Regions from separate parts of the Metapseudomonas furukawaii genome, predicted to be linked through region 1. Evidence: riboswitches for the same ligand, from Rfam matches in the RefSeq annotation. Region 1 holds a riboswitch; each other region holds the start of a gene.

The links. Region 1 has a riboswitch for cobalamin ahead of btuB (TonB-dependent vitamin B12 receptor). Riboswitches for the same ligand answer to the same signal wherever they lie in the genome.
Region 2: linked by a shared signal. The riboswitch ahead of cobG (precorrin-3B synthase) and the one ahead of btuB (TonB-dependent vitamin B12 receptor) in region 1 are both predicted to bind cobalamin.
Region 3: linked by a shared signal. The riboswitch ahead of cobW (cobalamin biosynthesis protein CobW) and the one ahead of btuB (TonB-dependent vitamin B12 receptor) in region 1 are both predicted to bind cobalamin.

The regions. Positions count from the first base shown of each region.
Region 1 is NZ_AP014862.1:4,250,966-4,254,434, reverse strand. Features, by position in the region: gene KF707C_RS19610 (C40 family peptidase) at 1-569, shown strand, start outside; gene KF707C_RS19605 (C40 family peptidase) at 709-1,233, shown strand; gene KF707C_RS19600 (O-methyltransferase) at 1,242-1,892, shown strand; gene KF707C_RS19595 (hypothetical protein) at 1,902-2,222, shown strand; cobalamin riboswitch at 2,261-2,475, shown strand; gene btuB (TonB-dependent vitamin B12 receptor) at 2,542-3,469, shown strand, end outside.
Region 2 is NZ_AP014862.1:669,183-672,651, forward strand. Features, by position in the region: gene KF707C_RS03095 (precorrin-8X methylmutase) at 1-14, opposite strand, end outside; gene cobG (precorrin-3B synthase) at 11-1,327, opposite strand; cobalamin riboswitch at 1,416-1,587, opposite strand; gene KF707C_RS03105 (bifunctional cobalt-precorrin-7 (C(5))-methyltransferase/cobalt-precorrin-6B (C(15))-methyltransferase) at 1,722-2,924, shown strand; gene KF707C_RS03110 (cobalt-precorrin-5B (C(1))-methyltransferase) at 2,955-3,469, shown strand, end outside.
Region 3 is NZ_AP014862.1:683,241-686,709, reverse strand. Features, by position in the region: gene cobM (precorrin-4 C(11)-methyltransferase) at 1-592, opposite strand, end outside; gene KF707C_RS03170 (cobalamin biosynthesis protein) at 589-1,008, opposite strand; cobalamin riboswitch at 1,128-1,322, shown strand; gene cobW (cobalamin biosynthesis protein CobW) at 1,415-2,467, shown strand; gene cobN (cobaltochelatase subunit CobN) at 2,578-3,469, shown strand, end outside.

The DNA of each region.
Region 1 (3,469 bases):
GCGCAGGCACTGTGCAGCAGCCGTCCCAGACCCAGGCTGCCGCCCCTGTCGCGGACGGCGCCCCGGACTCGATGATCGACGATCGCGAGCCGAGCGCCCTGGATCTGGCCAACCTCACCGACGACGAGCCCTATCAGATGCCGTCCCTGGCCGATGGTCTGCTGGAGCGCGGTTTCGAGCTGGTGGGCACGCCCTACCGCTTCGGTGGTCGTTCCCTGAAGACCGGCTTCGATTGCAGCGGCTTCGTCGGGTACCTGTTCAAGGAAGAGGCTGGCATCCAGTTGCCGCGTTCCACCCGCGAGATGATCAACCTGGACGCCCCGGTCATTGCCCGCAGCGAACTGCAGCCCGGCGATATCGTCTTCTTCAACAACCGCGGCCGCGGCCGTGTCAGTCACGCCGGCATCTATATCGGCGACGACCAGTTCATTCATTCCAGCAGCAGCCGCAGTGGCGGTGTTCGTGTCGACAGTCTCCACGACCGTTACTGGAAGGCCAGCTACATGGAAGCCAAGCGCGTCCTGGCGATGAATAGCGCCGCCCAGGGCCGCAGCCCGCTGCACCGTTGATCCTTGGCGCCAAACGAAAAGCCGAGGCCGTCGAATGACCGCCTCGGCTTTTTTCTGCCCAGTCGTGCAGCTTCCACTTGCAATATCACTGTGAGATCAGCACATTAGCGTGCATTCCTCAAGTCAGGACTGACTTGCCATGCTCGCACCGGATCGCCTTGCCATTCTCGCCCTGGCTGCGCTGCTCACCGCCTGCTCGAGCAAGGCGCCGCCAACGCCGCCCCCTGTCGTTCGCGCGCCGCCCGCCCAGTTTTCCCCCGTGGCGGAAGATGTCCTGTTTCGCGCCCTGGGGCTGGTGGGCACGCCCTATCGCTGGGGCGGCAATACACCTGACAGCGGCTTCGATTGCAGTGGCCTGATCGGTTACGTCTACCGCGACGTGGCTGGTATCCAGCTGCCGCGCTCCACCCGAGAGATGATCGCCATGGGCGCGCCGAACGTCGGGCTCAGCGCGCTGCAGAGTGGCGACCTGGTGTTCTTCGCCACCAACGGTGGTGGTCAGGTCAGCCATGCCGGCATCTATGTGGGCGAGGGACGTTTCGTCCATGCGCCGCGCACTGGCGGTACGGTTCGTCTGGACAGCCTGTCGAACAGCTACTGGCAACGCAGCTATCTCAGCGCCAAGCGCGTACTCTTCGATCCACGATTTGCCCAGACTCAGTGAGGTCCGTCATGACCAACCGCACGCTCAACCTCGACGACGCCCTGTATGGCTATCTCCTCGAGGTCTCGCTGCGGGAGTCGCCCCTGCTCGCGCGCCTTAGGGAAGAAACCCTCGCGCTGCCCATGGCGCGTTGGCAGGTGGCGCCCGAGCAGGGCCAGTTCCTGGCATTGCTGGTGAAGCTGATCGGCGCCCGTCGCATCCTCGAAGTGGGCACCTTCACCGGCTACAGCGCCCTCTGCATGGCCGCCGAACTGCCGGAGGACGGCCGGCTGCTGTGCTGCGACCTGCCGGGCGACTACAACGCCATCGCACGGCGCTACTGGGCGGAAGCCGGTGTGGCCGAGCGCATCGAGCTGCGCCTGGGACCGGCCCTGGACACCCTGGCGACCCTGGCAGACGGTGCCTTCGACCTGGCGTTCATCGACGCCGACAAGGCCAACTACCCCGTCTACCTGGAGGAAGCGTTGCGCCTGGTCCGGCCGGGTGGCCTGATCCTGTTCGATAACGTGCTCTGGAGCGGTCGGGTGCTGGAGGTCGAGCCTGAAAGCGAGGACACCCGCGCCATCCAGGCGCTGAATCGCGCGTTGCGGGACGACGCCCGCGTCGACCTGTCCCTGCTTCCCCTGGGCGATGGCCTGACCCTCTGCCGCAAGCGCTGAGCGAGGACCATGGCCGAGTCCATCCGCCTGCCACCCCAGCCGGACGTTTGCGAACTCTGCAGGCGCGCCGCCGCGCTGACCCGCCATCACCTGATCCCCAGGGCGCTCCACGACAAGCCTTACGTGCAGAAGCGCTTCGATCGCATCGAGCGCATCACCGCCACGCTCTGGGTGTGCCGCCCTTGCCACAACCAGATCCACAGGTTGTTCAGCGAGAAGGAGCTGGCGCTCACCTTCAACACCCGCGAAGCGCTCCTGGCCGACGAGCGACTGCGCACCTTCGTCGACTGGCTGGCCGGCAAGCCCGCTGGATTCACGCCGAGGCACTGATCGGCGGGTGCGATTGACGCTGTCCCGACGACCCTCTACCCTTCGCGCCTGCCTCAGGTGCCCCTTGACCTTGCGTCGAAGGGGTGAAACAGGGAAGCCGGTCCATCCCCCATGGGAGATTCCGGCGCTGCCCCCGCAACGGTAGGCGAGTCGACAGCCGCATTCGGCCACTGTGCACACGCATGGGAAGGCGCGGCAGGGGAGCCAGGCTCCACTCGCAAGCCCGGAGACCGGCCTGGTGCAACCAGCGCACGGCGGACCTTCCGCCCTGCAGACCCCACAGATGTCGCGCGGGTGGCGCGACGGAGAGCAGATCTTGATTCGCAAGCCTTTAATCAAGCCCGCGGCCTTTGCGCTGCTGGGCGGCACATCCCTTTCCAGCTTCCTGGCCGCCGCGCCCCTGACCCTGGACGAACAGGTGGTCACCGCCACCCGCAGCGAACGGCCGGTCAGGGCCAGCCTGGCCGCGACCACGGTGATCGATCGTGAGGAGATCGAGCGGAGCCAGGCCCGGTCGGTGCCCGAGCTGCTGCGCAGGGTGCCGGGGGTGACCCTGAGCAACAATGGCGGCCCGGGCAAGAACACCACCTTGTTCATGCGTGGCGCCGAGTCCGACCACGTCCTGGTGCTGATCGACGGGGTCAAGGTGGGGTCGGTCAGCGCCGGCCTGACAGCCTTCCAGGACCTTCCGGTGGAGCTGATCGAGCGCATCGAAGTGGTTCGTGGTCCGCGCTCCAGCCTCTATGGCTCGGAAGCCATCGGTGGCGTAATCCAGATCTTCACCCGCAAGGGCGGTGGCGATGGTCGTGCCAAACCCTGGTTCTCCGCCGGCTACGGTACTCACGACAGCTATGAAGGCAGCGCCGGCGTGGCCGGTGGCGACGACAAGGCCTGGTACAACCTGGGCGTCAGCAGCCAGGACACCGATGGCATCAACTCCCGTCGCCAGGGGAGCAATTACTACGAGCCGGACGCCGACGGCTATCGCAATCTGTCCGGCACCCTGCGGGCGGGACTCCGTTTCGACAACGGACTGGAGCTGGACGGCACCCTGATGCGTGCCAGGGCGCATAACGACTACGACGATATCGACCGCTTCGGCTTCTTCCATCCCCTGGGGGGGCACGATGCCAATGCCGACAACCGCCAGTCGGTCACGGGCGGCCGGGCGCGCTTCAGTCCGCTCGAGGCGTGGGACGTCACCCTGCAGGCCGGTCGCAGCGAGGACAGGTCCCGCAGCGAAGTGG
Region 2 (3,469 bases), 2.6 Mb from region 1:
ATGTAATCGATCATTCGGAGGAGCTCCAGCTGTCAGGAGTGGCGGCCAGTCGGTCGCTGGCCTGTTCGAGGTCGAGGTCGCTCGCCAGCAGCCGGCCGAAGCCGTCGCGAGCGCGCTGGTAGAGGTCGTAGCGGCCCGGTGCGCGGGCCAGCAGGGTGAAGGGCGCGACGTGGGCGGCGGCGCAGGAGCGCGGGCAGCCGGTCAGGTGCAGCTGCACCTCGGGTGGCAGGCGGGGCGCCAGGGCCAGGGCGTCGGCCTTGGTGTCGGCGAGGCTGCGTGGGCAGCCGGCGGAGCCGGTGCAGGCGATGAGCCGGGCCAGCGGGGCGGTGGCGTCGGTGACCAAGCCCAGGGCGGCGAGGGCGGCGAGGGTGCCGTCGAGGTCGCGGGGGGCCGGCAGCAGCACCGATTGCCAGGGGGTGAGGCGCAGTTGGCCGTCGCTCTGCTGGTCCGCCAGGTCCGCCAGGGCGTCCAGTTGAGCGGCGTCGAGGCGGCCGAGGGGCGCGGCGGCGCCGGCATGGCGGCCGTCCACGGGGCCCAGGTGGCCGAGGGTGGCGGCGGTGTCGCGGCGCCAGTCCGGCAACGGCTGCAGGGGCGTGCCGAGTCGGCGTTCCAGCTCCGCCACCAAGGCGGCGGGGCCGAGGTCGGCCAGCAGGTGGCGCATGCGTGTCTGCTCCGGGCGGGCGCGGTCGAGGAAGAGCTGCAGCAGCGCCTCCACCAGGGCCGGCACCTGTGCGGCGGGCACGGCGCCGAAGGCGGGGGCGTCGTCCGCGCGCAGCGGCGGGCACCCGGCCAGGCCGAAGGCGAAGGGCGCGTCGGCCTGCGGCCCGAGGGCAGCGAGCCAGATGTCGTGGGGGTGTTCCAGCATGGCCAGGGGTTCGCCGCCGTCCAGCAGCAGGGCGAACTTGGGCGACAGGGCATGGAAGCGCGGGGTGTCCTGCAGCAGTGCCAGCAGGCGCTCGGCCAGGGCGGCGACCGTCTGGCCGACGCCGGGCTCCAGGCCCAGCAGCGGGCTGACCATCAGGTTGCGCAGGTCATCGGCGCCGGGGGAGGGCGCACCCAGGTCGGCGGCCAGCAACGTCTCGATCAGCGCGCCTTCGGCGCCGGGGCGCACGCCACGGATCTGCAGGTTGGCGCGGTTGGTGGCCTCGATCACGCCGCTGGCCTGCTGCCGCGCGGCGGCGGCCACGGCACGGGCCTGGTGGGCGTGGAGGCGGCCACAGGGCAGCTTGATGCGACAGAGGCCGCCATCGCCGGATTGCACGATGCGCAGCAACCCCGGGCAGGCCGAGGGGCGGACGGAGGTGGCAGCGGATTCGGCCTGTTTCAACGGGTCACCCTGGTTGGCGTCGCGGCGACCGGAATATCCCTGGCCCAGGGACACGCTTGCATCGATACACCCCGCCCGATGCGCTCACACGCGACTGGTTTCACCGGCAGGTCTCCTGGCTGGCAGGTCGTCATCCTTCGCGGCCTTCCCGAGCGGTGCTCAGTGGCCAGGGTGCGTGGACTCGCTGCTTACAGTTGCGGGGGCAGCCACGGTGCGACCGTGTTCCCTCAGGGCATCGCACGGGAAATACCCTCGTCACGACCCCCGGCCAGCACCTCTGGCAGGCGCCGGCAACCGATGAAGGGCGCTATTATGCCCGCTTTGAGCGACATGAGGAAAAGGCTGCCTGTCGGAAGGGCAAGCGGCTGACACCTCGGTAGAAACGGGAGTTTCCATGCAGCCCTGGCTGACGGTTGTGGGTATCGGTGAGGACGGCTACGGGGGGCTGGGCAAGGCCGCCCGGCATGCGCTGCTGGGCGCCGCCGAAGTGGTGGGGGCGCCGCGCCAGCTGGCGCTGTTGCCGCGCTGCATCCGTGCCGTGCGTACACCCTGGCCGAGCCCCTTCTCCCTGGAGCCGGTGCTGGCGCGACGGGGCACGACGCTGTGCGTGCTGGCCAGTGGCGACCCGATGCTGTTCGGCGTGGGCGCCAGCCTGGCGCGTCAGGTGCCGGCCGAGGAGCTGCGGGTGCTGCCGGCGCCTTCGTCCGCTTCCCTGGCAGCGGCGCGCCTGGGCTGGCCGCTGCAGGAGGTGACGCTGCTCTCCACCGTGGCGCGGCCCCTGGCGGTGCTCAATGGCCACCTGCACCCCGGCGCGCGGCTGCTGGTGCTGAGCAACGACGGCGGCACCCCGGCGAGCCTCGCGTCCCTGCTGGTGGCGGCCGGTTTCGGCGCCAGTCGCCTCACCGTGCTGGAGCATCTGGGTGGTCCCCTCGAACGCCGGCTCGACGGCCTGGCCAGCGCCTGGAGCGCCGTGGAGGTGGCCGACCTCAACCTGGTGGCGGTGGAGGTGGCGGCCGATCCCGGCACCCGCGCGCTGCCGGTGACCTGCGGGCTGCCCGACGACGCCTACCGCCACGATGGCCAGCTCACCAAGCGCGATGTCCGCGCCATCACCCTGGCCCGCCTGGCGCCGCGCCCCGGCGAGCTGCTGTGGGACGTGGGCGCCGGCTGCGGCTCCATCGGCATCGAATGGATGCGCGCCCATCCCGCCTGCCGGGCCCTGGCCATCGAGGCCAATGCCGGACGCCAGGCGCACATCCGGCACAACCGCGACGCCCTGGGCGTGCCCGGGCTGCAACTGGTGGCCGGCGAGGCCCCGGCGGCGCTGGAGGGTCTGCCGGCGCCGGATGCCATCTTCATCGGCGGCGGCGTCACCGACCCCGGCGTACTGGCGCAGTGCTGGGCGCGGCTCAAGCCGGGCGGCCGCCTGGTGGCCAACGCCGTGACCCTGCAGAGCGAGTCGACTCTGGTGGCCTTCCGCGCCGACAACGGCGGCAGCCTGACCCGCATCACCGTCGCCCAGGCCCAGCCGCTGGGGGACTTCGACACCTGGCGTTCGGCCCTGCCCATCACCCTGCTGGAGGCGGTCAAGCCATGACGGCCGCCTGTTCCTCGCCGGGACGCTCCCATGCGTGACGAAACCCCCGAGCAGCCCGCGCCCCTGCGCAGCGGCTACACCACCGGCAGTTGCGCCACCGCCACCAGCCTGGCGGCGGCGCGCCTGCTGCTGGGCGGCGAGGCGGCCGACGCGGTGGAGATCGTCCTGCCCAAGGGGAAGCGGGTGATGCTGCGCCTGGAGTTCTGCCGACTGATCGACGGCGGCGCCGAGGCCGGCACCCTGAAGGACGCTGGCGACGACCCGGACGTGACCCACGGCGCGCTGATCCATGCCCGGGTGCGGCTGGCCGCCGAGCCGGGGGTGCGCTTCCACGCCGGCCCCGGCGTCGGCACCGTGACCCGTCCCGGCCTGGTGCTGGCGGTGGGCGAACCGGCCATCAACCCGGTGCCCCGGCGGATGATGACCGACCACCTCACCGAACTGGCCGGGACGCTCGGCTATGCCGGTGGCTTCGAGGTGACCGTCTGCGTGCAGGGCGGCGAGGCCCTGGCGCTGAAGACCATGAACCCGCGCCTGGGCATCCT
Region 3 (3,469 bases), 2.6 Mb from region 1:
GGGCCTGGTCCGGCCAGCTCGCCCGGTGGATCACCGCCACCGGGCAGGCCGGGCCGTAGTGCGGCAGCAGCTCGGCGACGATCTCCTCGATCCGGCTCACCCCCAGGTGGATCGCCAGGGTCGCCCGGTGACGGGCCAGGTCCCCCAGGGACTCGCCCTCGGGCATTCGCGTCTTGCTGGCGTGGCGGGTGAGGATCAGCGTCTGCGACACCTCCGGCAGCGTCAGCTCGCAGCCCAGCAGCGCCGCACAGGCCGCCGTGGCCGTCACGCCCGGAACGATCTCGTAGGGAATACCCCGCTCGCGCAGGTGACGGATCTGCTCACCGATGGCGCCGTACAGCGACGGATCGCCCGAATGCACCCGCGCCACGTCCTGGCCCCGGGCATGGGCCTCGGCCAGCAGCGCGACGATCTGCTCCAGGTGCAGCTCGGCGGTGTTCACCACCCGCTCCGCCCGGTGCCCCTCCAGCACCGCCTCCGGCACCAGCGAGCCGGCGTAGAGGATCACCGGGCAGCTGCGGATCAGCCGCTGGCCCTTGACCGTGATGAGTTCCGGATCGCCGGGGCCGGCGCCGATGAAATAGACCGTCATGGCCGTTGGGCCTCCAGGTGGATGCAGGCCAGCGCACAGGTGGCGCGGGCGCTGCGGCGTTTATCGAGCACCAGCCACGCCGGCCCCTGCCCCAGTCGATCGGCCAGCGCCAGGGCCGCCGCCTCGGCCACCCCCGCACTGCCGGCCAGGGCGCGGACCCGCTCGGACGGCTGGTTCAGGCGGGCCTCCAGGGCGTTCAGCACCTCGGGGGCAACGCCCTGCAACGGCAGGTTCCGCTCCGCCGCCAGCGCCCGCAGGCCCGGCTCAAGGGCGCGGTCCTCCCGGGTCGCCAGCGCCGCCAGGCTCGCCGCCGGCACCCCGGCCTCGGCCAGGCAGGCCTCCAGCAACGCCCCCAGCTCCGCCGCCGTGCAGCCCTGGCGGCAGCCGAAACCGGCCACCAGCGAAAGCGGCGTCATGGGGGGAGCAGCGCGATTCATGGCGTGGCAGGCGACCGGTCGGGAAAAATCCGCGCAAGGACAGCACGGGCCCGACAAGGCGTCAACCGACGCGATTGACCGCCGGCCGGGCCCTGCGTAGCCTTCCGTCCTTTCGAGGTTCTCCAGCGAAGGCTGGAGCTAAGAGGGAACGTGGTCCAAGCCACGGCTGCCCCCGCAACTGTAAACAGCCGATGCCCTGTCCACAGCCACTGCCCCACGGGCGGGAAGGCGGACCCGGCGGCGCCCCGCGCCAGGCTGTGAGCCAGGAGACCTGCCTCGCACAGATTCCAGACAACCGGGCGGGGTGATCCGGTGGCGAATTCCCGGCGCGGGCCCTTGCCCGCCGCATTCGTCATGCCCGCCATAGAGCACCTGAGAGGCGCGCATGAAAACCCTGGCCAAGCTCCCCGTCACCATCGTCACCGGCTTCCTCGGCGCCGGTAAGACCACCCTGCTCCGCCATATGCTGGACAACGCCCAGGGTCGCCGCATCGCGGTGATCGTCAACGAATTCGGCGAACTGGGCATCGACGGCGACATCCTCAAGCAATGCAGCATCGGCTGCAGCGAGGAAGAAGCCGTAGGCCGCGTCTTCGAACTGGCCAACGGCTGCCTGTGCTGCACCGTGCAGGAGGAGTTCTTCCCGGTCATGCGCGAGCTGGTGGCGCGCCGTGGCGACCTCGACCAGATCCTCATCGAGACCTCCGGCCTGGCCCTGCCCAAGCCGCTGGTGCAGGCCTTCCAGTGGCCCGAGATCCGCAACGCCTGCACCGTGGACGCGGTGATCACCGTGGTCGACAGCCCCGCCGTGGCCGCCGGCACCTTCGCCGCCTTCCCCGACCAGGTGGACGAACAGCGCAAGCAGGACCCGAACCTCGACCACGAATCGCCCCTGCACGAACTTTTCGAGGACCAGCTGGCCAGCGCCGACCTGGTGATCCTCAACAAGAGCGACCTGCTGGATGCCGAGACCCTGGCCGCCGTGCGCGCCGAAGTCAGCGAAGAGCTGCCGCCGGCGGTGAAGGTGGTGGAAGCCGCGTCCGGCAAGCTGCCGCTGGACGTGCTGCTGGGCCTGAACGCCGAGGCCGAGGCGCACATCGACAGCCGCCCCACCCACCACGATCACGAAGAACACGAGGACCACGACCACGACGAGTTCGACTCCTTCCACGTCGACCTCCCGGACGTGGACGAGCGCGCCCTGCTCGCCGCCCTCGGCCAACTGGTGGAGCGCCATCCCATCCTGCGCATCAAGGGCTTCGTCGCCGTCGCCGGCAAGCCCATGCGCCTGCTGGTGCAGGGCGTCGGCAAGCGCTTCGACAAGCATTTCGACCGCGCCTGGCGCAGCGACGAAACCCGCAGCACCCGCCTGGTGGTGATCGGCCAGGACCTGGACCCGGCCGCCATCGCCAACGAACTGCGCACGGCACTGGCGTGAAGCGCGGACTGCACCCTCTCCCTCCGGGAGAGGGCTGGGGTGAGGGAAGCCCCCAGCGCTCGGAGACAGCCTTCACCCCCGGCCCCTCTCCCGTGGGGAGAGGGGAGTAAATGCACCTCCTGCGCACCCAGCCCGGCGGTTTCGTCCCCGAAGACGGCATCGCCCACCTCGCCCAGACCCCCGCCGAGCTGGTCATCCTCTGCAGCGGCGACTCGCACCTGGCGCTGCTGGCCGAGGCCGCCCGCGAGCTGCCGGAGGACTACCCGAGCCTGCGCCTGGCCAACCCCATGCAGCTGCAGAACCACGCCTCGGTGGACCTCTACGTCGACGAGGTGCTGCAGCACGCCAAGGTCATCCTCATCTCGGTGCACGGCGGCGTCGGCTACTGGCGCTACGGCATCGAGCAACTGGTCGCCCTGGCCGAGCGCGGTGCCAGGCTGATCCTGGTACCCGGTGACGACCGCCCCGACCCGGAGCTGGCGCGGCTCTGCACCGTCCCCGCCGAAGACGCCGAGCGCTACTGGCACTACCTGCGCCAGGGCGGGCTGGACAACGCCCGGCAGCTGTTCGCCTGCCTGGCCAGCCGCTGCCTGGGCCGCGCGATGCCCTGGGATGAGCCCCGGCCGCTGCCCCGTGTCGCGGTCTACCACCCGCGCCAGCCCAACGCCGGGCTGGAGCACTGGCGCGCCGACTGGCGGGCCGACCAGCCGGTGGTGGCGCTGCTGTTCTACCGCACCCACCTGCAGGCGGCGAACACCGGCTTCCTCGACACCTTCTGCGAGCGCCTCGCCGCCCAGGGCCTCAACCCGCTGCCCATCGCCGTCGCCAGCCTCAAGGAGGCCGCCTGCCTGGCCACCCTCGAAGACTGGCTGGACGAGGCCGGCGCCGAGCTGATCATCAACACCACCGGCTTCGCCCAGTCCGCGCCCGAGGCCCCCAACCTGCGGCCGTTCCGCCGTGACGTGCCGGTGTTCCAGGCCATCTGCAGCCTGGACAACCAGC